Sphaerotilus montanus: one gene and its partner. The protein of the gene in region 2 interacts with the protein of the main gene of each other region in a pairwise test. Links are inferred from orthologs where the notes say so. Each region holds a gene or a part of one and is shown on either strand. Other genes may lie near its edges.

The links.
Region 1: the proteins of ribD (region 2) and accC interact in binary tests that used the Escherichia coli proteins (3 or more experiments, as listed by UniProt). The link is inferred for Sphaerotilus montanus from one-to-one orthologs.

Annotation. Positions count from the first base shown.
Region 1 is NZ_JACCFH010000001.1:1,391,366-1,405,939, reverse strand. What follows is about bases 3,742-6,715. They hold accC (acetyl-CoA carboxylase biotin carboxylase subunit), read right to left. Parts: upstream 5,920-6,715; coding sequence 4,564-5,919; downstream 3,742-4,563. Other genes in these bases: BDD16_RS06170 (TlpA family protein disulfide reductase), read right to left, coding at 6,647-6,715; accB (acetyl-CoA carboxylase biotin carboxyl carrier protein), read right to left, coding at 5,933-6,391; prmA (50S ribosomal protein L11 methyltransferase), read right to left, coding at 3,742-4,567. Outside these bases: rpsC (30S ribosomal protein S3), read left to right, coding at 1-551; rplP (50S ribosomal protein L16), read left to right, coding at 555-971; rpmC (50S ribosomal protein L29), read left to right, coding at 987-1,187; rpsQ (30S ribosomal protein S17), read left to right, coding at 1,184-1,477; BDD16_RS06195 (peroxiredoxin), read left to right, coding at 1,613-2,119; BDD16_RS06190 (zinc-ribbon and DUF3426 domain-containing protein), read right to left, coding at 2,110-3,609; more of prmA, read right to left, coding at 3,638-3,741; more of BDD16_RS06170, read right to left, coding at 6,716-7,228; BDD16_RS06165 (hypothetical protein), read right to left, coding at 7,225-7,836; BDD16_RS06160 (transglycosylase domain-containing protein), read right to left, coding at 7,833-8,636; aroE (shikimate dehydrogenase), read right to left, coding at 8,644-9,480; BDD16_RS06150 (TonB family protein), read right to left, coding at 9,527-10,414; BDD16_RS06145 (ribonuclease catalytic domain-containing protein), read right to left, coding at 10,464-12,533; BDD16_RS06140 (diguanylate cyclase domain-containing protein), read right to left, coding at 12,576-14,294; BDD16_RS06135 (substrate-binding domain-containing protein), read right to left, coding at 14,291-14,574. UniProt on the Escherichia coli protein: This protein is a component of the acetyl coenzyme A carboxylase complex; first, biotin carboxylase catalyzes the carboxylation of the carrier protein and then the transcarboxylase transfers the carboxyl group to form malonyl-CoA.
Region 2 is NZ_JACCFH010000001.1:3,659,507-3,665,976, forward strand. Bases 3,532-6,470 are described here. They hold ribD (bifunctional diaminohydroxyphosphoribosylaminopyrimidine deaminase/5-amino-6-(5-phosphoribosylamino)uracil reductase RibD), read right to left. Parts: upstream 5,608-6,470; coding sequence 4,456-5,607; downstream 3,532-4,455. Other genes in these bases: ribBA (bifunctional 3,4-dihydroxy-2-butanone-4-phosphate synthase/GTP cyclohydrolase II), read right to left, coding at 3,532-4,437; BDD16_RS16700 (hypothetical protein), read right to left, coding at 5,643-6,470. In the rest of the region: BDD16_RS16670 (serine/threonine-protein kinase), read right to left, coding at 1-1,101; BDD16_RS16675 (pyridoxal phosphate-dependent aminotransferase), read right to left, coding at 1,133-2,314; transcription antitermination factor NusB, read right to left, coding at 2,347-2,856; ribH (6,7-dimethyl-8-ribityllumazine synthase), read right to left, coding at 2,853-3,317; more of ribBA, read right to left, coding at 3,346-3,531. UniProt on the Escherichia coli protein: Converts 2,5-diamino-6-(ribosylamino)-4(3h)-pyrimidinone 5'-phosphate into 5-amino-6-(ribosylamino)-2,4(1h,3h)-pyrimidinedione 5'-phosphate.

The DNA of each region.
Region 1 (14,574 bases), 2.3 Mb from region 2 along the record:
CTGTCGCCGTGAACATCGAGGAAGTGCGCAAGCCGGAAGTCGATGCGCAGCTGATCTCCGAATCGATCACCCAGCAGCTCGAAAAGCGCATCATGTTCCGCCGCGCGATGAAGCGTGCGATGCAGAACGCGATGCGTCTGGGCGCCCTGGGCATCAAGATCATGTCGGCCGGTCGTCTGAACGGCATCGAAATCGCGCGCACCGAGTGGTACCGCGAAGGCCGCGTGCCGCTGCACACCCTGCGTGCGGACATCGACTACGGCTTCTCGGAAGCCAAGACCACCTACGGCATCATCGGTGTCAAGGTGTGGGTCTACAAGGGCGACCGCCTGGCCAATGGCGAAGCACCGGCTGCCGCACGCGAAGAGCGTCCGGAAGACGACCGCCGCCGCCGTGGTCCGCGCAGCGACCGTCCGGGCGAACAGCGCCGTGGCGCGCCGCGTGGCAACAACGACCGCCGTCCGGGTGCCGCTGCTGGCGCCCCGGCGGGCGAAGCGGGCGTCAAGCGCGTGGTCCGTGCTGCTGCACCGGCCGCCCCCAAAGGAGAATAAGGAATGTTGCAACCGTCGCGTCGCAAGTTCCGTAAGGAACAAAAGGGCCGCAACACCGGCGTCGCCACCCGTGGCGCTCTGGTGTCGTTCGGTGAGTTCGGTCTGAAGGCCACGGAGCGTGGCCGCATCACCGCTCGCCAGATCGAAGCCGCCCGTCGTGCCATCTCGCGCCACATCAAGCGCGGTGGCCGTGTCTTCATCCGCATCTTCCCGGACAAGCCGATCTCGCAGAAGCCGGCCGAAGTGCGTATGGGTAACGGCAAGGGCAATCCGGAGTACTACGTGGCTGAAATCCAGCCGGGCAAGGTGCTCTATGAACTCAATGGCGTGCCTGAAGCGCTGGCCCGTGAAGCCTTCACGCTGGCTGCCGCCAAGCTGCCGCTGCGCACGACCTTCGTGTTGCGCCAGTTCGGTACCTGAGCAAGGGGAACATGAATGAAAGCTTCTGAACTCCGCGCCAAGGACGTCGCCGCGCTCGAAAAGGAAATCAGCGATCTGCTGAAGGCCCATTTCGGTCTGCGCATGCAAAAGGCGACGCAGCAACTGACCAACCACACGATGCTGCGCAAGACGCGTCGTGACATCGCTCGCGCCAGGACCATCCTGACCGAGAAGAAGAAGGGAGCCGCCCAATGAGCGAAGCCCAAGTCCAGACTGCTGCCGCTCCGGCGCAGAAGAACACCCGCACCCTGGTCGGTCGCGTGGTCAGCGACAAGCGCGCCAAGACGGTCACCGTCCTGGTCGAGCGTCGCGCCAAGCACGAGCTGTACGGCAAGATCGTGGCGCGTTCGCGCAAGTACCACGCCCATGACGAGACCAACCAGTTCAAGCTGGGTGATCTGGTCGAGATCTCGGAAAGCCGCCCGCTCTCCAAGACCAAGAACTGGGTTGTGACGCGCCTGATCGAAAAGGCCCGTCTGGTCTGAGAACGACCTGATACGCGACAGTTTCCGGGGTCTTGCTGACCTCGGATGACGCGAAAACCGGCACGCTGGGATACTGGCGGCCGGTTTTTTTTATTCTGGCTCTTTCCTTTTCCCACCTGAACGGAGAACTCTTCCATGCTGAAGATTGGCGACCAACTGCCCGCGGGCACCCTGTTCGAATACGTCGAAGTCGAGGGCAATGGCTGCTCGATCGGCCCGAATGCCTTCGATGTGACCAAGGAAACCGCAGGCAAGAAGATTGCCATCTTCGCGCTGCCGGGCGCCTACACCCCGACCTGCTCTGCACAGCACCTGCCGGGCTACATCGCCCAGGCCGATGCCTTCAAGGCCGCAGGCGTGGACGAGATCTGGTGCGTGTCGGTCAACGATGCCTTCGTGATGGGCGCCTGGGGCCGCGAGAACGGTGCTGCCGGCAAGGTGCGCATGATGGGAGACGGCGGCGCGCTGTTCACGCAGGCGACCGGCCTGGTGCTGGACCTGACCGCCAAGGGCTTCGGCGTGCGCTCGCAGCGCTACTCGATGCTGGTGGACAACGGCGTCGTGAAGACGCTCAACGTCGAAGGCCCGGGCAAGTTCGAGGTCAGCGACGCAGCGACGCTGCTGGCCCAGGCTCAGGGATAAAACGCGGCGAGCGTGTAGCCGGCGATGCGCTGGTTGGTGCTGGTGAACTCCAGGCTCCAGCTCGCATCGCTGGAGGCCGCCAGCAGGTCCGGCTGCCGGAATTCGGTCGGGGCCAGTACCCGGCGTACCACCACGGCACCCGACAAGTCCGTCAGGCTCAGTTCGATGTGCGGCGCGGCAACGGTGTGACTGGCCCGGTTGTGCAGCGTCACCCCCAGCAGGTAGCTGTCGCTGCCGGGCGGTCGGCTGAGGGCGGTGCTGTCCACGACCAGTGCGTCGAGTTGCTGTGGTGGCTGCAACTGGCATTGCCATTGCGCGCAGGCGTGCTCCAGCAAGGGGCGCGTGACCGGCCAGCGAGCCGCGATCAGGTCATGCCACTGGTGACCGATCTGTGCCACCAGCACACCGCCCAGCAGCAGCGCGCCCAGGCCCAGTGCGGCGCGGACGATCGGACGGTGCCAGCGTGCCTGCTTGTCGGCACGGCGCACGAAGTCCGGCAGTACAGCGACCTCTTGGGTTGTGGACGTTCCGTCCTCCACCGCCGCAGCGGCCTCCTTGGGCTCGGCAGTGGCCTCCTCTGCGGTCGTCGGTGCGGGGCGCTCCTCCACAGATGCGCCATGGCTGGACATGCGCTCGGCACTCAGGTCCAGCGTCTTTTCCAGATCGTCGATGAACGGCAGGGTCGGGCTGGGTGGCGGGGTCGCTGCTGGTGATTCCGGGGCGGTTTCGCCAGACTCCTGCGGGCTGGTGTGCACGACTTCGGCCGCGGCGACCGGTTCGGAGGCTGGGGGCGGCTCTGTCGATGGCGGCAGTGGCATGGGTGCCGAAGGCCAGTCCAGCGGCAGATCGACGTCCGGCCGGCCTTCGCGCTGCAGGCGTGCTGCCGCGAAGGCGCTGAACGCTTCGGAGCGGAATTCGAGGGTCGTGGCCGGGTAGACGGTCTCGTCGCCTGAAGGAAAGGGGTCCGGATCCGCCAGCACGTCCGGTGGCAGCGTCGGCAGTGTCGTGTCGGCGCTTGTCGTGCGCCAGGCACCAGGATCCGGCTGGGTGGGCGCCATGCCGCGCTCCGGCTCCTGGACCGATGGATCCCAGGTAGCGGCGCGGCGGGTGCTGATCTCGACCCGCGTGGCGGGCACGCTGCGTGCTGGCGCCGGCAATGGTGCTGCCGGGGCGGGTGAGGGGGGTGTTGCGGGAGGCGGCGGTGCGCGGTTTTGCAGCGCTTCCTGTCGTTCGCGCAGCACCTTGCCGTCCGAGAACATCGCCGGCCGGGTTTCCAGCCACGCGGGATCGGTCGGGTTGGTCGTTGCGGGCGTGGCGAGATCCGGTGCACCGCTCCTGGTGTCCCGCCGTGCGAGGTCGAACAGCCCCTCCAGCGCGTTGAACACCTCCTGGCAATGCCCGCAGCGGACCCAGCCCTCGGAGATCTTCAGTTGGTCCTGCACTACCCGGAAGACGGTGCCGCAGGAGGGGCAGGAAGTGGCCAGACTCATGCCGGAATCATGCCATTACCACCCGATTTCAGGGGCGGCGCGCCGTCAGCAGCACCCAGCCATCTTCACGATCTGCCACTTCCAGCGCGAGCCAGGGGGCATACGTCGCCTGCAGTTCCTCGATCTGGCGTTCCAGCAGGCCTGCCATCACCAGCGAACCGCCCGGTGCGACATGACCGCTCAACAGCGGCGCCAGCAGCTTCAGCGGTGCGGCCAGGATGTTCGCCAGCACGACCGGGTACTGCCCTTCGGCCAGGTCCGGCAGACCGACCCGGTGCAGGGTCACGCCATTCGCTGCTGCATTGGCCCGGCTCGACTCCACGGCGGCGAAGTCGATGTCCACCGCGTCGATGTCACGGGCGCCGTGCAGTCCGGCGCCGATGGCCAGGATGCCCGAGCCACAGCCGTAGTCGAGCACACGTGGCCACGGGTTTGCCAGATCGGCGTGGCGGGCGATCCAGCGCAGGCACATGCGGGTGGTCGGATGCGTGCCCGTGCCGAAGGCCAGGCCGGGATCCAGCCGCATCACGCGCGTGGCGCCTGCCGGTGGCTTGTGCCACGAGGGCACGATCCAGAACTCGGACGTGATCAGCACCGGCTCGAACTGCGACTGTGTCAGACGCACCCAGTCCTGGTCCGCCACGGGGTAGAGCCCCTGGACGTGCAGATCGGTGAAGGCGCTGTCGCCATCCTCGCCGTCCTGGGCCAGCAGCAGGGTGCAGGCGTCGGTGGCGGCATCCTCGTCGTTGAACAGGGCCTTGACGACCGAACGCTGCCAGCCACCAATGCTGGCCGACAGCGTCGCGGGCATGCCCGGCTCGCCGAAGATGGGGGCTTCGTCGGGCGTGTCGGCGTCCGCGTCCTCGACGGTGACGGCCAGCGCGTCCAGCTCCTCCATCAGCGCATCGGACACCGCATCGACCTGGTCGGCCGGACAGAGCAGGGTCAGCTCGATCATCCCAGCGACTTCCGTGCGGCCAGCCAGCCTTCGAGGTAATGGATGCTGGTGCCACCCTCCACGAAGGCGGCGTCGGACATCAGCTGCCGGTGCAGCGGGATGTTGGTCTGGATGCCTTCGACCAGCATCTCGCTCAGCGCGCTGCGCATGCGGGCCAGCGCCTGGTCGCGCGTGTCGGCGTGCACGATGATCTTGCCGATCATCGAGTCGTAGTTCGACGGCACGAAGTAGTTGCTGTAGGCATGCGAATCGACGCGCACGCCCGGTCCGCCCGGCGGGTGCCACATCGTGATGCGACCCGGCGACGGCGTGAACTTGAACGGATCCTCGGCGTTGATGCGGCACTCGATGGCGTGGCCGCGCTGGGTGATCTGCTTCTGCGTGAAGGGCAGCTCCTCGCCGGCGGCGATGCGGATCTGCTGCTGCACGATGTCGATGCCGGTCACCAGTTCGGTCACCGGATGCTCGACCTGCACGCGGGTGTTCATCTCGATGAAGAAGAACTCGCCGTTCTCGTACAGGAACTCGAAGGTGCCCGCGCCGCGGTAGTTGATCTTGCGGCAGGCCGCCGCGCAGCGTTCGCCGATCTTCTCGATCACCTTGCGCGGAATGCCCGGTGCCGGCGCTTCCTCGATGATCTTCTGGTGGCGGCGCTGCATGGAGCAGTCGCGCTCGCCCAGCCAGACGGCGTGGCCGTGCTGGTCGGCGAGGACCTGGATCTCGATGTGGCGCGGGTTCTGGAGATATTTCTCCATGTAGACGGCCGGGTTGTTGAAGGCCGCGCCCGCTTCCGCCTTGGTCGTCTCCACGGCGTGCAGCAGGGCCGCCTCGGCGTGCACCACGCGCATGCCCCGTCCACCACCGCCGCCGGCCGCCTTGATGATCACCGGATAGCCGGTCTCGCGGCCCATGCGGATGATCTCCTTCGGGTCGTCGGGCAGTTCGCCCACCGAGCCGGGCACGGTCGGCACACCGGCCTTGACCATCGCGTCCTTGGCCGAGACCTTGTCGCCCATCAGACGGATCGATTCGGGGCGCGGGCCGATGAAGGCGAAGCCGCTCTTCTCGACACGTTCGGCGAAGTCGGCGTTCTCGGACAGGAATCCGTAGCCCGGGTGGATCGCCTCGGCGTCCGTCACCTCGGCGGCCGAGATGATGGCGGGCATGTGCAGATAGCTCTTCTGCGACGGGGCGGGGCCGATGCAGACGGCTTCGTCGGCGAGCTTGACGTACTTGGCGTCGCGGTCCGCTTCGGAATACACCACCACCGCCTGGATGCCCATCTCGCGGCACGCCCGCTGGATGCGCAGCGCGATCTCGCCGCGGTTGGCGATCAGGATCTTCTTGAACATGATGGCGCGGGCCTTATTCGATGATGAACAGCGGCTGTCCGTACTCGACGGCCTGGCCGTTCTCGACGAACACCTTGGTGACCGTGCCGTCCACGTCCGACTCGATCTCGTTCATGATCTTCATGGCCTCGATGATGCACACCGACTGGCCCTTCTTGATGACCGTGCCCACGTCGGCCAGCGCCTTGGCGCCGGGGTTGGAGGCGCGGTAGAAGGTGCCGACCATCGGCGACTTGACGACATGGCCGGTGATGACCTCGGCCACCGGTGCCGCCGGCGCGGCAGCCGCCACCGGTGCGGCAGGTGCCGGATGGGCCATGGGCTGACCGGGGTAGTGCGCGGCCATCACCATGGCGGGTGCCGTACTTTGCTTGACGATGCGCACCTTGCCGTCGGCTTCGGTGATCTCCAGTTCGGAGACGTTGGATTCCGACACCAGATCGATCAGGGTCTTCAGCTTGCGAAGGTCCATGGGGGCTCCGTGATACTCGGGTTGCAGTGAGCGGGGCAGTCGGATGCGTGCCCCGCTGGCCGGCGGCGGCCCTGTCGCGTCGGTTCGCGTGCAGGACTCGCGTCAGATGGGCCGTGTTGCCGCGGGTTTGTCAGCCAAACCCCAGACTTTACGCGCTTTTCTGTTCCATTCGATGACGGTCTTCACAAATTGAGACCCGGTCGGCGAGGTCCGCGATGATGCCACGGGCCGAGGTTCGCGCAAGAACCAAACCGTTCATCCTGTGGTGCCTGCGCCTGCAGCACCGACCCACTCTTGCAGTTCTTTCAGATTGGTCTCACCCAGTTTGCGGTGGAGCACCTGACCGTCCGCACCCAGCACCACGGTATAGGGCAAGCCCCCGGTCGTGTTGCCCATCTGGCGCGCCAGTTCGGTGCCGCCGAAACCGGCCAGTCCGATCGGAAACCCCACCGGCGTCTTCACCAGGAACTCGCGCACGGGCGTGGGGCCGTCCACGGCCAGTCCGATGACTTGCCAGCCGGCCTGTCCGCGTGCGGCCTGGGTACGGGCGAAGGTGTCGAGCAGCGGCATTTCCTTGACGCAGGGTGGGCACCAGGTCGCCCAGAAATTGATCAGCAGCGGCCGCCCGCGCAGGTCAGCCAGTGCCAGCGTGCCGCCCTCGGGCCGGTCGAAGCGCAGGGACCACGGCGCTTGCGCACCGCTGCCCGACGCCGACGCGGCGGCCGGGGCTGCCGTCTGGAGGGCCGGCGTGGCCGCACGCTGCCGGGCCCACCAGCCCGACCCGCCGGCCACCACGGCCACGCCGGCGCTCAATCCGATCCAGCTTCTGCGGTTCATGGGGTGTTCTCCTCGTTCATCAGGCGGCGCAGACCGGCCAGGTCGCCGCGCTGCGTGCGGCCCTGGGCGTCGGCCTTGAGGGCGCCGCGCAGGTCGTCATGGTCCAGGATGGTGAGAAACACCGTCACGGGTTCGCCCAGCGCATCGCAGCGCTGCGCCAGGCTCAGCACGTCGACCGGCTGGTGGCGCGGCCCGTTCACGCTGCCCACGTCGTAGTCCACGCCCTGGTTGATCAGCGCCAGCTCGGCCGACTTGCAGTCGTCGCAGTAGAGCTGCAGGTGGACGGCGGACAGCCGGGTGGCGGTGCCGCGCCAGACGGCGCCGGTCAGGTGCGGGCGGAACTCGGCCAGCCGCTCCATCCACAGCGCGGCCACGCTGCGCAGCGCGGCCAGCTCGGCCGGCTGCGTGTCGGCGCAGAACACCGCCAGGTACTCGCGCACGGCGTCCTCCACCGCGTCGTTGTCCGGCATGTGCACGCTGCGTGACGCGCCCCGGCCCAGGTCGCGGGCGGCACGGCGCTTGGCGGGGCCGTACTCCAGGCCTTCCTCGACCACCAGCCGGGCGGCACTGGCGGCAATTTCTTCGGTCAGGGTGTTGTAGGCAGTCATGGCAGTGGAACGGCCCCCATGCGCGCAGTGATCGTCGCGGCGCGGCTGACGAGGTAGGGCGAGCCGGGGCGCTGCTCGAAGCGCTTGGGCGCCGGCAGCATCACCGCCAGCCGCGCCGCCTGCGCCGGAGCGAGCCGGGCGGCGTCGACGTGGAAGTAGTGCTCGGCAGCAGCCTGCGCGCCGAAGACGCCTTCGCCCCACTCGACGTTGTTGAGGTAGATCTCCAGGATGCGCCCTTTGTCCAGCAGGCCTTCGAGCATGAAGGTGAGCAGGAACTCCTGGCCCTTGCGTGCGGCGGTGCGCTCGCCGGACAGGAAGAGGTTCTTGGCGAGCTGCTGGCTGATGGTGGAGCCGCCGACCACCTTGGGCTCGACCCGGCGCAGCGGCGTGGCCAGCGGCTTGCCGCGGCTGGCCGCCTTCTGCTCGCGCTGCTCGATCAGCCCGTTGCGCTTCTCTGCCGAAGCTTCGGCGCGCTGGTTGCGTTCCCAGGCCTTTTCCAGCGCATCCCACTCGACGCCGCTGTGCTCGTTGAAGCCGGCGTCCTCGCTGGCGATCACGGCACGCTGCAGGTGCGGGCCGAGCTGGTCGCGGTCGCGCCACGCCTGGCTCCACAGCACCTGGCCCTGTTCCGTGGCCAGACGCCAGATCTCGCTGCGCTGGAAGGGCGTCGACTGCGGATCGACCACCACCATCAGCGCGATGCGCAGCACGAAGTAGAGCTGCAGCGCCACCGCGCTCAGCAGCAGCAGGGCCAGCAGCCGCCAGAGGTGGCTGCGCCAGAGCGGGGCTGTGGCCGTCATCGCGGGTTCAGCGGACGCCGTCCACCTGCGCCCGCAGCGCGGCCAGCACCGGCGCCGTGTCCGGCCGCACGCCGCGCCAGGCGAAGAAGGCTTCCGCAGCCTGCTCGACCAGCATCCCCAGCCCGTCCCGGCCGGTGGCGCCATGCTGCGCCGCCCAGTCGAGGAAGGCGCGCGCACCGGCGCCGTACATCATGTCCACCGCCAGCCCGTCTGCCTGCAGCACGCTGGCGGGCACGGGCACGCCAGCGCCAGACAGGCTGCTGGCCGTGCCGTTGATGACGATGTCGAAGGCCGTGCCGGGTGCGTCCAGCGGCGCGGCGCTCAGCGCGACGCCGTGGTCACGTGCCAGATCGGCGTGGCGATCGACCAGCGCCTGCGCCTTCTCTGCGGTGCGGTTGGCGACGACCAGCGCGCTGGGGCCGGCCTCGATCAGCGGCCCGAGCACGCCTGCTGCCGCGCCGCCCGCGCCGATCAGCAGCACACGCCGGCCTGCCAGCGCCACACCGGCGTTGACCGTGATGTCGCGCACCAGCCCGATGCCGTCGGTGTTGTCGCACCACCAGCCGTCGGCGTCGAAGCGCAGCGTGTTGGCGGCTTCGGCGCGCTGGGCGCGTGGCGTGCGGCGCGGGGCGAGCTGCCAGGCCTCGAACTTGAAGGGCACGGTGACGTTGCAGCCATGCGCGCCGTCCGCGGCGAACTGGCGCACCGTCGCGGTGAAGCCGTCGAGCGGGCTGCGCAGGCGGGTGTAGTCGATCGACTGGCCGGTCTGGGCCGCGAAGCGGGCCTGGATGTCGGGGGAGCGGCTGTGCTCCACGGGGTGGCCGATCACGGCGTAGCGGTCCATGGCGGGCGTGGGGAAAGTGAAACGGTGGGTGGGGTGTCCGGGGCGCTCACTGCGCGGGGGCGTTCTTGGGCGTGGCATCCTCGACCGAGGCCTGCACGCCCTGGTCCCGCGTGAAGCGGAAGCGCGACACGAACACCAGCCGGTCGAACTGGCTGCGCATGGCCGGCGTGAAGTGGCCGTACGGTGCAGCGCCGCGCACGATGGACTGCGCCTTGCGGTCGAGTGCACGGTTGCCCGAGGTCTTGATCACCTCGGCCTCGACGACCCGGCCCAGGCTGTCGACTTCCATCAGCATGCTGAGTTCGCCGTAGAGCTTGGCGCCGTCGGCTTCGGGGAAGTTGCGGGTGCCGATGTCCTCGATGCGGCGGCGCAGCGAGTCGTAATAGATCGCGTGCACGCCTTCGCGCGCGGCGGGGCTGACGTAGCGGCGGCGCGGGCGGGCGTTTTCGTCGTTGATGCGCTTCTCGATCTGTGCGAGCTGGTCGATGAGCTGGCGGCGGCGCTCCTCCTCGGCGTGCGCGGCGGAGGGGGTCTTGTCGGCCGCCTGCACGGGGTCGGGGGTGTTGAGCCGGGCCAGCTCGCGCTTGATCTGGGTGAGCAGCTGCGTCTGCTGGGCCTGCATCTGCTCGATCTGGCGCGTGGCGTCGTCGATGGCGTTGCCGGCCTGGTCGGCAGGCGAGGGCGGCAGTGGCGAGGTGGCGACGCCCTTGTCCGCATCACCACCGCCCGCCAGGTTGCGCTGGGCGATGACCTGGGCCTTGGTGGGAGCCTCGGCCGAACTGGCGTTGACGAGCACCACCTCCAGCGGTGTGTCCTGCAGGATCCGGTCGAAGGCCTGCGGATCCACGACCCGCACCATCAGCACCGCCGCGTGCAGGCCGACCGACAGGAGCAGGGCGGTCTGGAGGGTCGAGAGTTGCTTGAGACGCTGCATCGTGGATCGGCGGGTCGGCGGGTCGGCGTGTCGGCGTGTCGGACGTGGGTCAGGATGCCGATGGTACTGGCGCCGCGGTGTCGGTGGATGCATCGGCGTCATGCACGTCGATCGCCAGGGCCAGTCCGGTCGCGGCGGCCTCGGCACCTTCCTCGGCATCGTCTTCGAGCACGGCGTCGTCGTCGCTGCGGGTCGAGTCATCCAGGCGGGTGAGCACGCTGCCGCCGACTTCCAGCGTCAGCAGGTCCGGCTCGCCCAGCCGCACACGGACCCGGGCACCGCGTGGCATCGCGTCCGCCCCGGCGGCGCGCAGCACCAGCGGCAGCGTGTCGGCGCGCACCAGCCCGTCCTTCATCACGGCGCAGTCGAGTTCGGTGATGCCGTTCTGGGTCAGCCAGCGCAGCGTCCAGAAGCGCTCGATGGCGTTCTGGAAGCCGTTGTAGGCCGAGTACGCGGTGTCGAAGCCGGAGATGATCGCCATCAGCATCATGTCCTTGGGCTTGAACGGCGCGACCAGCGCGGCGGTGCGGCCGTGGCGGGCGCAGGCGATGATCTGCCACTGGTTCACGAGGTCCACATAGCGCCGCAGCGGCGAGGTGGCCCAGGTGTAGTGCGCCACACCCATGCCGGCGTGCGGCTGCGCGCGGGTCGACATGCGGACCTTGACGCCCGGCGCCATGCTCGCCTGGCTGCGGTAGATGCCCGGCACGCCCAGCTCGGCCAGCCAGCCGCCCCAGGTGTTGTTGGCCAGGATCATGGCCTCGGCGACGATGGTGTCCAGCGGTGCGCCGCGGCGGCGTTCGCTGATCTGCACCGTCTCGTGGCCGCTCGGCGGCTCCACCGGCGACTGGCCGGCAGCATCGACGAGCTTGAAGTTGTAGTCCGGCCGGTTGAAGTTTTCCGGCTTGCCGCGCACGACCTCGCGCTGCGCCTTCAGGTGCCTGGCCAGCCGGAAGCCGAAGGACAGCTCGGCCGCGAACGGGAAGTCCGCCGGCGCCGCGCCCGTCAGCGCCGCCTCGGTCACCACCGCGTCGAGCTTGTCGTGGCGCAGGTTGGCGGCGATCGGCACGCGCTCCAGCTTCGTCTCGCTGGACTTCACTTCGAGCGTCGCCTCGTCCATCGTCACGTACAGCGACACGGCCGGGCAGTCACGCCCTTCCTGCAGCGTGTAGGCCTGCACCACGTCGTCCGGCAGCATGGTCAGCTTCCAGCCGGGCATGTAGACGGTGGACAGCCGGTCGCGCGCCACCTTGTCGATGGGCGAATCGGGGGCGATGGCCAGTGCGGGCGCGGCGATGTGCACGCCGAAGATGACGGTGCCCGTGCCCAGTCCCTGCACCGACAGCGCGTCGTCGATCTCGGTCGTGGCCGAGTCGTCCACCGAGAAGGCACGCACGGAGGCCAGCGGCAGCTCGTCCTTGATGGCGGGGGCCGTGAGCGCGGCGGGGAAATTCGTGCCCTTGGGGAAGGTCTCGAACAGGAAACGCCGCCAGTGGAACTGGTAGGGGCTGTCGATGGCCTTGCAGTCGAGCAGCAGGTCGAGCGGTGCGCGCTGCGAGCGCTTGGCGGCTTCGACCACGGCCTTGTATTCCGGCCCGTTCTTGTCTGGCTTGAACAGGATCTTGTACAGCTCGTTGCGCACCGGCTCCGGGCACTGGCTGGCGATCAGCGCGGTGGTCCAGACCTCGATCTGCGCGGCGACCTGCGCCTTCTTCTCGATCGCGAGCAGCGCGGCCTTGACGATGTCCTCGGGCGCCTTGCGGAAGAGCCCCTTGCCCATGCGGCGGAAATAGTGCGGCGCGTGGAACAGCTTGAACAGGGCGGCCGCCTGCTGGGTCGGGCCGGCCTTGGCGTCGAAGTAGTCGCGCGCCAGATCGGCGAAGGCGAACTCGTCCTCGGGCGCGAATTCCCACGCCAGCTCCAGCTCGATCTCCTCGGCCAGACGCTGGCCCTCGGCGATCAGCTCGGCGGGCGAGGGCTTCTCGAACTTGAGCAGCACATTGGCGGCCTTGACCTTGACACGCTTGCCGGAGTCCAGCTCGATCTGCATCGAGCTTTCGGCTTCCGACATCACGCGTCCGGCGAGGAATTTTCCGGCGTCTTCGAAGAGGGCATTCATAGGGGCGGGATTGTCGCCGATGGCCGCTGGTCCCGTGGCGCATCAAGTCCCCATCGATTCCGACGGACTGCCATACAGCCGGTACGTCCGCCGCCCTGCGCCCTTGGCGGCGTAGAGCGCCATGTCGGCGTGCTTGAGCAAGGTGCTGGCGTCGCGGCCGTGCTCCGGATGCAGCGCGATGCCGATCGAGACCGAGACCTGCACCGGCGGAGCGTCCGCTTCGAGGTGGAAGGGCTGCTCCAGCGCATGGATGATCTTCTGCGCCAGCCGCTGCGGCGCCAGCGGCGGGCCGTCCGCATGCGCGATCAGCACGAACTCGTCACCCCCGAGCCGCGTCACGTCCTCCCGGCGTCCGACCAGCCGGACCAGCCGCTCCGACGCCTCGCACAGCAGCGCGTCGCCGACATCGTGGCCACGCTGGTCGTTGACCTGCTTGAAGCCGTCGAGGTCGAGGAACAGCAGCGCCCAGTCCTCGCCCGGCTGTTCGGCCAGCCGGTTCGACAGCATGCGCATCAGGCAGCCCCGGTTGGGCAGGCCGGTGAGCGGGTCACTGTCGGCGGCATGTTCGGCCAGCACCTTGGCGCGGTGCAGCGCCTCGTGGTGTCGGGCCACCGAGCGGGCCGTGTGGTCGAAGACGTGTTCCAGCGCGTCGAGTTCGCAGCCACCGCTGGCGAAGGGCAGGCTCCTGCCCGCAGGCCTCACGTGGACCTCGCCCGTGATGTCCCGGGCCAGGTGCTCGGCCTGGGTCTTGATCTGGCGCAGCCGCCGCCCCAGCGTCATCGCGAACAGGCTGGTCGCCACGATCGCCAGCCCGAACATCGTCATGGCCGAGCGCGTGGCCTCGCGGGCGGCGACGACGACATGGGCCTGTGCCGCCTGCGCGTCCCCCTGGACGATCAGCACGAAGGTCTCGTCGCCCAGCCGGACCGGCACGTACTGGCGCAGGTTGTCCTGGTCCAGGTCGAAGACGAGCACCGGTCGGCGCTCGAACAGGGCCTGTTCGAGCGGCTTCTGGTGCAGCGTCGGGGTCATGTGGAACCGGTCGGACGAGCGGGCGACGACGCCGATCGGGGTGGCGATGGCCAGCTCGACCGTGCTGTCCTGTGCGATGCGGCGTGCGAACGGGTTGTCGAAGCGTGTCCCCGCCATCACGACGCCGACCACGCGCCCGTCGAGGTCCGGCACCGGAACGATCGAGCGCACGATCAGGCCGCCGCTGGCCTCCTTGGCGGTCTGCAGCATCGCCTCGCCGCCCAGCGCCTCGGCGACGCCCCACACCGATGCCTTGAGCCCGCGCACGGCCGTGGTGGGCGCGCGGTGGACGATCACGCGGCGGCGGTCGATCAGGTCGAGGGTCGAGAGGCCGGTGCTGTCGAAGACCGCCTCCATTTCCTTGCCGACCGCGGCCAGCACGCCCGGCGTGGTGCCTTCCTGCAGCGCCTCGCGCACGGCAGGGTGCCGGGCCAGCGACTGCGTCGTGCTCACCAGCACCCGCGACTCGGCCTCGATGCGCGCCCGGGCCACCAGTGCCGCGCCGATCAGGTGTTCGCTTTCGGACTCGCGGATGAGCGCCTGTGCCGAGTCCACATAGGCCCGGTAGCTCGACCCGATGACCACCACCGCCAGCACGCTGATGAACCCCAGCACCTGCAGGCCCAGCGGAAAGCGGCTCAGCCAGCGTGCTTGTCCCGAAGCCTGTGCGCCCGGTGGAGCCGGACCGCCGCACACCACTTGCACGGCCCGCGCCAGGGCACTGGTCATTTCGGCTGGGCGCGGGGCACGGCGATCTGCAGCTTGCGCAGCACCTGCGCGCCTTCGGCCGACGTGACGAAGGCCAGGAAGCGCCGCAGGTCCTCGTCGAGCTGCGATTCCCGCCAGGCCAGCACGTGCTCGACCTTCATCGGGTAGCGACCGCTGGCCACCGTGTCGGCACTGGCGGCGATGCCGTTGAAGTGCAGCGCCCGGATCCGGTCATCGCGGACATCCGAGGTGGACAGCGTCATCCAGCCGAGCGCGGTGCGGTAGCGCGCCAGCCCCTCGC
Region 2 (6,470 bases):
CTGGCGCTGCACGGGGTCGATGCTGATGGCCTGCAGCGCGATGGCCGCGAGCGCGGCGGGCACGTCGGGGTTGTGCTCGCGCGGTGGCCGCGGGCGGGCGGCGCGCACGGCAGCGCGGATCTCGGCCAGCGAGGTGCCGCCATACGGGCGGTGGCCGGTGAGCAGCTCGTACAGCACCACGCCCAGGGAGTACACGTCCGTGCGCGGATCGCATTCGAGGCCGTCGAACTGCTCGGGGGCTGCGTAGAACGGCGAGCCCAGTGCCGGTCCGCCCACGGTGTCGGTCTGGTGCAGCAGCTGGGCGATGCCGAAATCGAGCACCACCGGCCGCGTGCGTCCGACCATGAAGATGTTGGCGGGCTTGATGTCGCGGTGGACCACGCCCTTGCCGTGCGCGTAGCTCAGCGCATCGGCCACCCGGCGCACGATCAGCGCGGCCTGCTCGGCGGTGGGGCGCCAGCCGGTGCGCAGCATCTGCGACAGGTCCTTGCCCCGCAGCAGCTCCATCGCGATGTAGGCACCGTCCGGACTGACACCGGCGTCGTGCACCGTCACGATGTGGGTGTGGCTGAGGCGGGCGGCAGCGCGGGCCTCGTCGAGCACGCGCTCGGTGAGGTGCTGGCGTTCGTGCTCGGGCACCACCAGCGGCAGGGTCTTGACGGCCACCCGCCGGGCCAGCACGGTGTCATAGGCCGACCAGACCGTGCCCAGTCCACCCGCCCCGAGTGGCCGCTCCAGCACGTAGCGCCCCATCTGGCCGCTGGCGGCCAGGGGGTCCTGGTCCTCGGTCCGTGGTGCAGGGGACAAGGGCAAGGGCACGGACACGCGGCCCGGTGCCTGTCCGTTCAGATCCGCGTCCAGCAGCTGGGTGGATTCGCTGGGCGCTGTGCTCTGGCGGCGTGGTGGTCGTCCGAGGGCCTCCCCGATCTGCTGCTCGAACGGGATGCTGTCCGGCGGCAGGGTGTCTTCGCCGAGATCGGACGGATCCCCCGGACTGGTCGGCAGCCAGAGGCCGGACGCACTGTCGGCAAGGAACGCGTCCCGGGCTGCGGGGCGGGTGTCGTCGGGCGTTCGGATCGTCGGGGGCATCAGGCGGGTCATGGGCAGGGACGCTGGGCAGGCCCGGAGGTCGTCAGCGCCCCAGCACGCGTTGCAGGCGTCGCACGGCCTCGTGCAGATCGTCCATGGAGCTGGCGAAGGACAGGCGCGCGTAGCGGCCCGTCTCGGCGTGGCCGAAGTCGCGGCCCGGGGTGAGCGCGACGTGGGCACGCTCCATCATGTCGAAGCAGAACTGCCAGCTGTCGGGCGCGTGGGCGGTGACGTCGAACCAGACGTAGAACGCCCCGTCCGGCTGCACCGGCACCGTCAGGCCCAGTGCGTCCAGCGCGGGCACGATGTAGTCGCGGCGGGCCTTCATCGTGGCGCGGCGCTCCTCGCACACGGCCAGCGTCTCGGGCGTGAAACAGGCGAGTGCGGCCTGTTGCGCGATGGCGGAGGCACAGATGTAGAGGTTCTGCGCCAGCTTCTCGACCGGCGCCACCAGCGCTTCGGGCAGCACGAGCCAGCCCAGGCGCCAGCCCGTCATGCCGAAGTACTTGGAGAAGCTGTTGACCACCAGCACGTCGTCGCCCAGCGCGAGCGCCGTCCGGGCATCGCCGTCGTAGCTCAGGCCGAGGTAGATCTCGTCGACGATGGTGATGCCGCCACGGGCGCGCACGACCTCGACGATGCCGGCGAGCGTCTCGGCGGGCACCGAGGTTCCGGTCGGATTCGACGGCGAGGCCAGCATCACGCCGCGCGTGGCCGGTCCCCAGGCGTCGGCGACCGAGGTGGCGTCGAGCTGGAAGCGCTGGGCCGGCGTGGTGGGCAGCAGCCGTGCCGTGCCGCCCGAGGCCGTCACGAAGTGGCGGTTGCAGGGGTAGCACGGGTCGGGCATCAGGAACTCGTCGCCCGGCTCGACCAGCGCGGTGCACAGCAACTGCAGCGCTGCCGAGGCGCCCGCGGTCACCACGATGCGGCCGGGATCGATGTCCACGCCCCAGCGGCTGGCGTACCAGCCCGACAGCGCCCGGCGCAGCGCGGGCAGGCCGACGGCGTGGGTGTACTGCGTGCGGCCGGCGTCCAGGCAGGCCTGCGCAGCCGCGACCACCGCGGGCGGTGCCGTCTCGTCCGGCTCGCCGATGTTCAGGTAGAGCATCCGCTCGCCACCTTGCGCCGGATCGCAGGCCGGGGTGCGGGCGATGGCATCCGCCGCCTTGGCGCACTCCATCACCCAGAACGGCTCGATGCCGGCCACGCGCTGGGCCAGGCGCAGCGGATCGGGCTTCGACGGTGCGGGGCGCAGGCTCATCCGGCGCGGGGGGCCGAGCGGGCCAGACGCTGGGCAGCCACCTCGTCCGGGCGCAGATCGACGGCGGCCTTGTCCAGCACGCCGTTGACGTACTTGTGGCCATCCGTGCCGCCGAAGGCCTTGGCCAGCTCGACCGCCTCGTTGATGGCGACGCGGTAGGGCACGTCCACGCAGTGCTGCAGCTCGTACAGGCCGATCAGCAGCACACCGTGCTCGATCGGCGACAGCTCGACGATCGGACGGTCGAGGTGCGGGGTCAGCAGCAGGTCCAGCGCGATGGCCTGTTCGATGCAGCCTTGCAGCAGGGCATCGAACATCGCGCTGTCGCACTTGCTGAACTCGTCCTGCTCGCGCATGTGGGAACGCACGACGCTGGTCTCGGCGCGGCTGATCTGCCACTCGTAGAGGCCCTGCAGCGCCAGCTCACGGGAACGGCGGCGGGCGGATTTGGGACGTGCAGCCCCCGGGCCGGTGGTGGTGCCGCGGGGTTTGGGGGTCGAGTTCAAGTCAGGTCTTCCAGCAAGTTGGCCATTTCGACGGCGACGCGGGCAGCGTCGCGGCCTTTCTCTTCGGTGCGTGCCCAGGCCTGGGCTTCGTTCTCGACCGTGAGGATGGCGTTGGCGATCGGCACGCCGTGGTCCAGCGACACGCGGGTGACCGCAGCACCGCTCTCGTTGGCGACCAGCTCGAAGTGGTAGGTCTCGCCGCGGATGATGCAGCCCAGGGCGATCAGCGCGTCGTGGTCGTCCGAGTCGGCGAGGGCCTGCAGTGCGACGGCCACTTCCAGTGCGCCCGGCACGCTGACATGGCGGATGTGCTTGCGCTGCACGCCGAGCAGCACCAGCTCGTTCACGCAGTGCTCCGCGAGGGCGTCGGTGATGGCCGCGTTGAAGCGGGCCTGGACGATCGCTACCCGCAGGTCGCTGCCGTCGAGGCGGGGGGCCGTGCCCTTGTCTGCGCCTAGCATGGTGTGTTCCTTGGGTTGGAGTTCAGGTTCAGGCGGCCACCGGCATGAAGCCGGTGACTTCGAGACCATAGCCGACCATGCTGGGCATGCGGCGCTGGTTGCTGAGCAGCTTCATGCGGCGGATGCCGAGGTCGCGCAGGATCTGGGCACCGACACCATAGGTGCGCAGGTCCATCGTCGGGCGCGGCGGCTCGCCGGTGGGCGGCAGGGCCACGCCGAGCAGGGCCTGGGCATCCTGCGCCACGTTCAGCAGCACGGCCACGCCGCGGCCGGAGTCCTGCAGCGTGGTCAGCGCCTGCGGCAGCGACCAGGAATGGCGGGCGCGGCCGATGTCCAGCAGATCCATCACCGACAGCGGCTCGTGCACACGCACCAGCACCTCGTCCTCGTCGGTCCAGCGGCCGGCGCTCAGCGCCAGATGCACCTGGCCGGTGCGGTCGCGGTAGACGCGGCTGTCGAAGGCACCCCAGGGCGTCGTCAGGCGGTCCTGGTGCAGGCACTCGATCAGCGACTCGTTGCCGCTGCGGTAGGTGATCAGGTCGGCGATGGTGCCGATCTTGAGGTTGTGCTCGCGGGCGAATTCCTGCAGGTCGGGCAGGCGCGCCATCGTGCCGTCGTCCTTCATGATCTCGCAGATCACGGCCGACGGCGACAGCCCGGCCATGCGCGCCAGATCGCAGCCGGCTTCGGTGTGGCCGGCGCGCATGAGCACGCCGCCGTCCTGCGCCTGCAGCGGGAAGATGTGGCCGGGCTGCACCAGATCGCGCGCCACGCTGTCGCGCGCGACCGCGACCTGCACGGTGCGGGCGCGGTCGGCGGCGGAGATGCCGGTGGTCACGCCGGTGGCCGCCTCGATCGAGACGGTGAACGCGGTGCTGTGCTTGGTGCCGTTGCGCGCGGCCATGGGCGGCAGCTGCAGGTGCTCGCAGCGCTCGCGCGTCAGGGTCAGACAGATCAGTCCACGGCCGTAGCGGGCCATGAAATTGATCGCTTCAGGGGTGACCAGATCGGAGGCAAAGACCAGATCGCCTTCGTTTTCCCGGTCTTCTTCGTCGACCAGGATGATCATGCGTCCGGCCGCCAGCTCGGCGACCAGCTCGGGAATGGGTGAAATCGGCATCCCGCGATTGTAGGCGGCTCAGGCCGGCGAGCCGAACCCCGTTGCAGATCGTGCCATCAGTCGCACGTCGCCGCCGACGCGGGTGAGGTCGGTGAACACCAGCGGAGCGGCGTCGGCCAGCGCGGCGAGCGGGCCGAAGGCGGCCATGTCGCGGCCGGCGCCGATCAGCTTGGGGGCGAGGTAGACGAGGTATTCGTCGACCAGTCCGGCGCGCACGAAGCTGCCGTTGAGGTGCTGGCCGGCCTCGATGTGCAGCTCGTTCACGCCGCGCCGGGCCAGCGTTTCCAGCACGGCCGGCAGGTCGATCCAGCCGTTGCTGTCGGTCTGCACCGGCGCCAGGGTCACGTTCGAGCGCGACAGCGCCGCGGCCCGCGTGCTGTTCAGCGCTGCCGCGGTGCAGCACAGCAGTACTTCGCCGGGCACCTCCAGCAGCCGGGCCGACGGCGGAGTGTCGAGCCGCGCGTCGAGCACGACCCGCAGCGGCTGGCGGGCCGTCGGCACGAGCCGCACGTCGAGCCGCGGATCGTCCTCGCGCACGGTGCCGATGCCGGTCAGCACGGCGCCGGCCCGGCGGCGCCAGGCGTGGCCGTCCGCGCGGGCCTCCGGGCCGGTGATCCACTGGCTGGTGCCGTCCGGCAGGGCGGTGCGGCCGTCCAGGCTGGCGGCGACCTTCAGCCGCACCCAGGGCCGCCCGCGCAGCATGCGCGAGAAGAAGCCGATGTTGAGTTCGCGCGCGGCGTCGGCCATCAGCCCGTGGGCGACCTGGATGCCGGCCGCCTGCAGGCGCGCCAGCCCCTGTCCGGCGACCAGCGGATTCGGGTCCAGCACGGCGGCGACCACCCGGCCCACGCCGGCGGCGACCAGCGCGTCGGCGCAGGGCGGCGTGCGGCCATGGTGGGCGCAGGGCTCCAGCGTGACGTGCACGGTCGCGCCGCGCACGTCGTGGCCATCGGCCTGGGCGGCGCGCAGCGCCATGATCTCGGCATGCGGCCCGCCGGCCTGCTGGGTGTGGCCGGCACCGAGGACACGCCCCCGCCCGTCGCTGATCACGCAGCCCACCCGCGGATTGGGGTCGGTCAGGCCGATGCCGAGCGCCGCCCATGTCAGCGCCTGGGCCATGGCCACCTGGTCGTGGGCCGTGAAGGAGGAGGAGGTCGGTGTGTCGCGCATGGGCGTGATTGTCGGCGCTGGCGACTGGCCAGCCTTCACGGCTGGTGCGCCAGCGTGCTGTCGTCCACCGGATTGTCCGTGGTGAACGTGCCGAAGGGGCCGGCGTCGAGCGGACAGCGCGCCGCGGCCCGGATCACCAGGAAATTCTGGTTGCCCAGCGCGGTGGTCACGACGCTGTAGCTGGCGGGGTGCTCGATGTTGTCGATGCGGCCGTTGCCGTCGTGGTCTGCGCTGTAGCGGCAGATGCGAAAGCGCCCGGTGTTGCCCCCTGTCACGCTGACCAGCAGCCAGTCCTGTGGCACCAGATCGAGCCGGCCGGACCAGCGGGGCGCGCCGCCCGAGACCGGAGGCACTGGCTGGACCACGCAGTGGTAGGCGATCGAGGTCCTGGCCGTGATGCCGGGTGGTACGCCGGTCGGACCGTCCTGTGCGCACTCCCAGGCCGGACTGGGGTGGCCTGTGGTGGTGAGCGTCAGGCGAAGGCCGGTGCCCATGGCCAGGCTGGTGGGCCGTTCCGCATCCGCGGAGGTGAGGGTGTCGCTGTCCGTGGCGAAGCGGATGTGGCCGCCGAGCAGCAGGCCGCCGAGCGCCCGGCAGTTGCCGAGACTGGCCGCGTCCAGCGCGGCGGCCGGCACGCCGACCGCGCTGTCGCAGCGCCCGGTCACGTCGCCGGAGCGGCTGTCGAACAGCCAGACCAGCGCCGCGTCGGTGCGCGGCTTGAAGGCGTGGCGGCCATCACCGAGGTCGTGCGCGGTGGCCGGGATGCGCAGCGAGCGTTCCGGCAGGCCTGGGCCGAGTGGCCCGGGACTGCCTGGCGGCAGCCTGCGGTTCAGCAGCGTGGCGGCTCCCAGTGCGGGATCGAG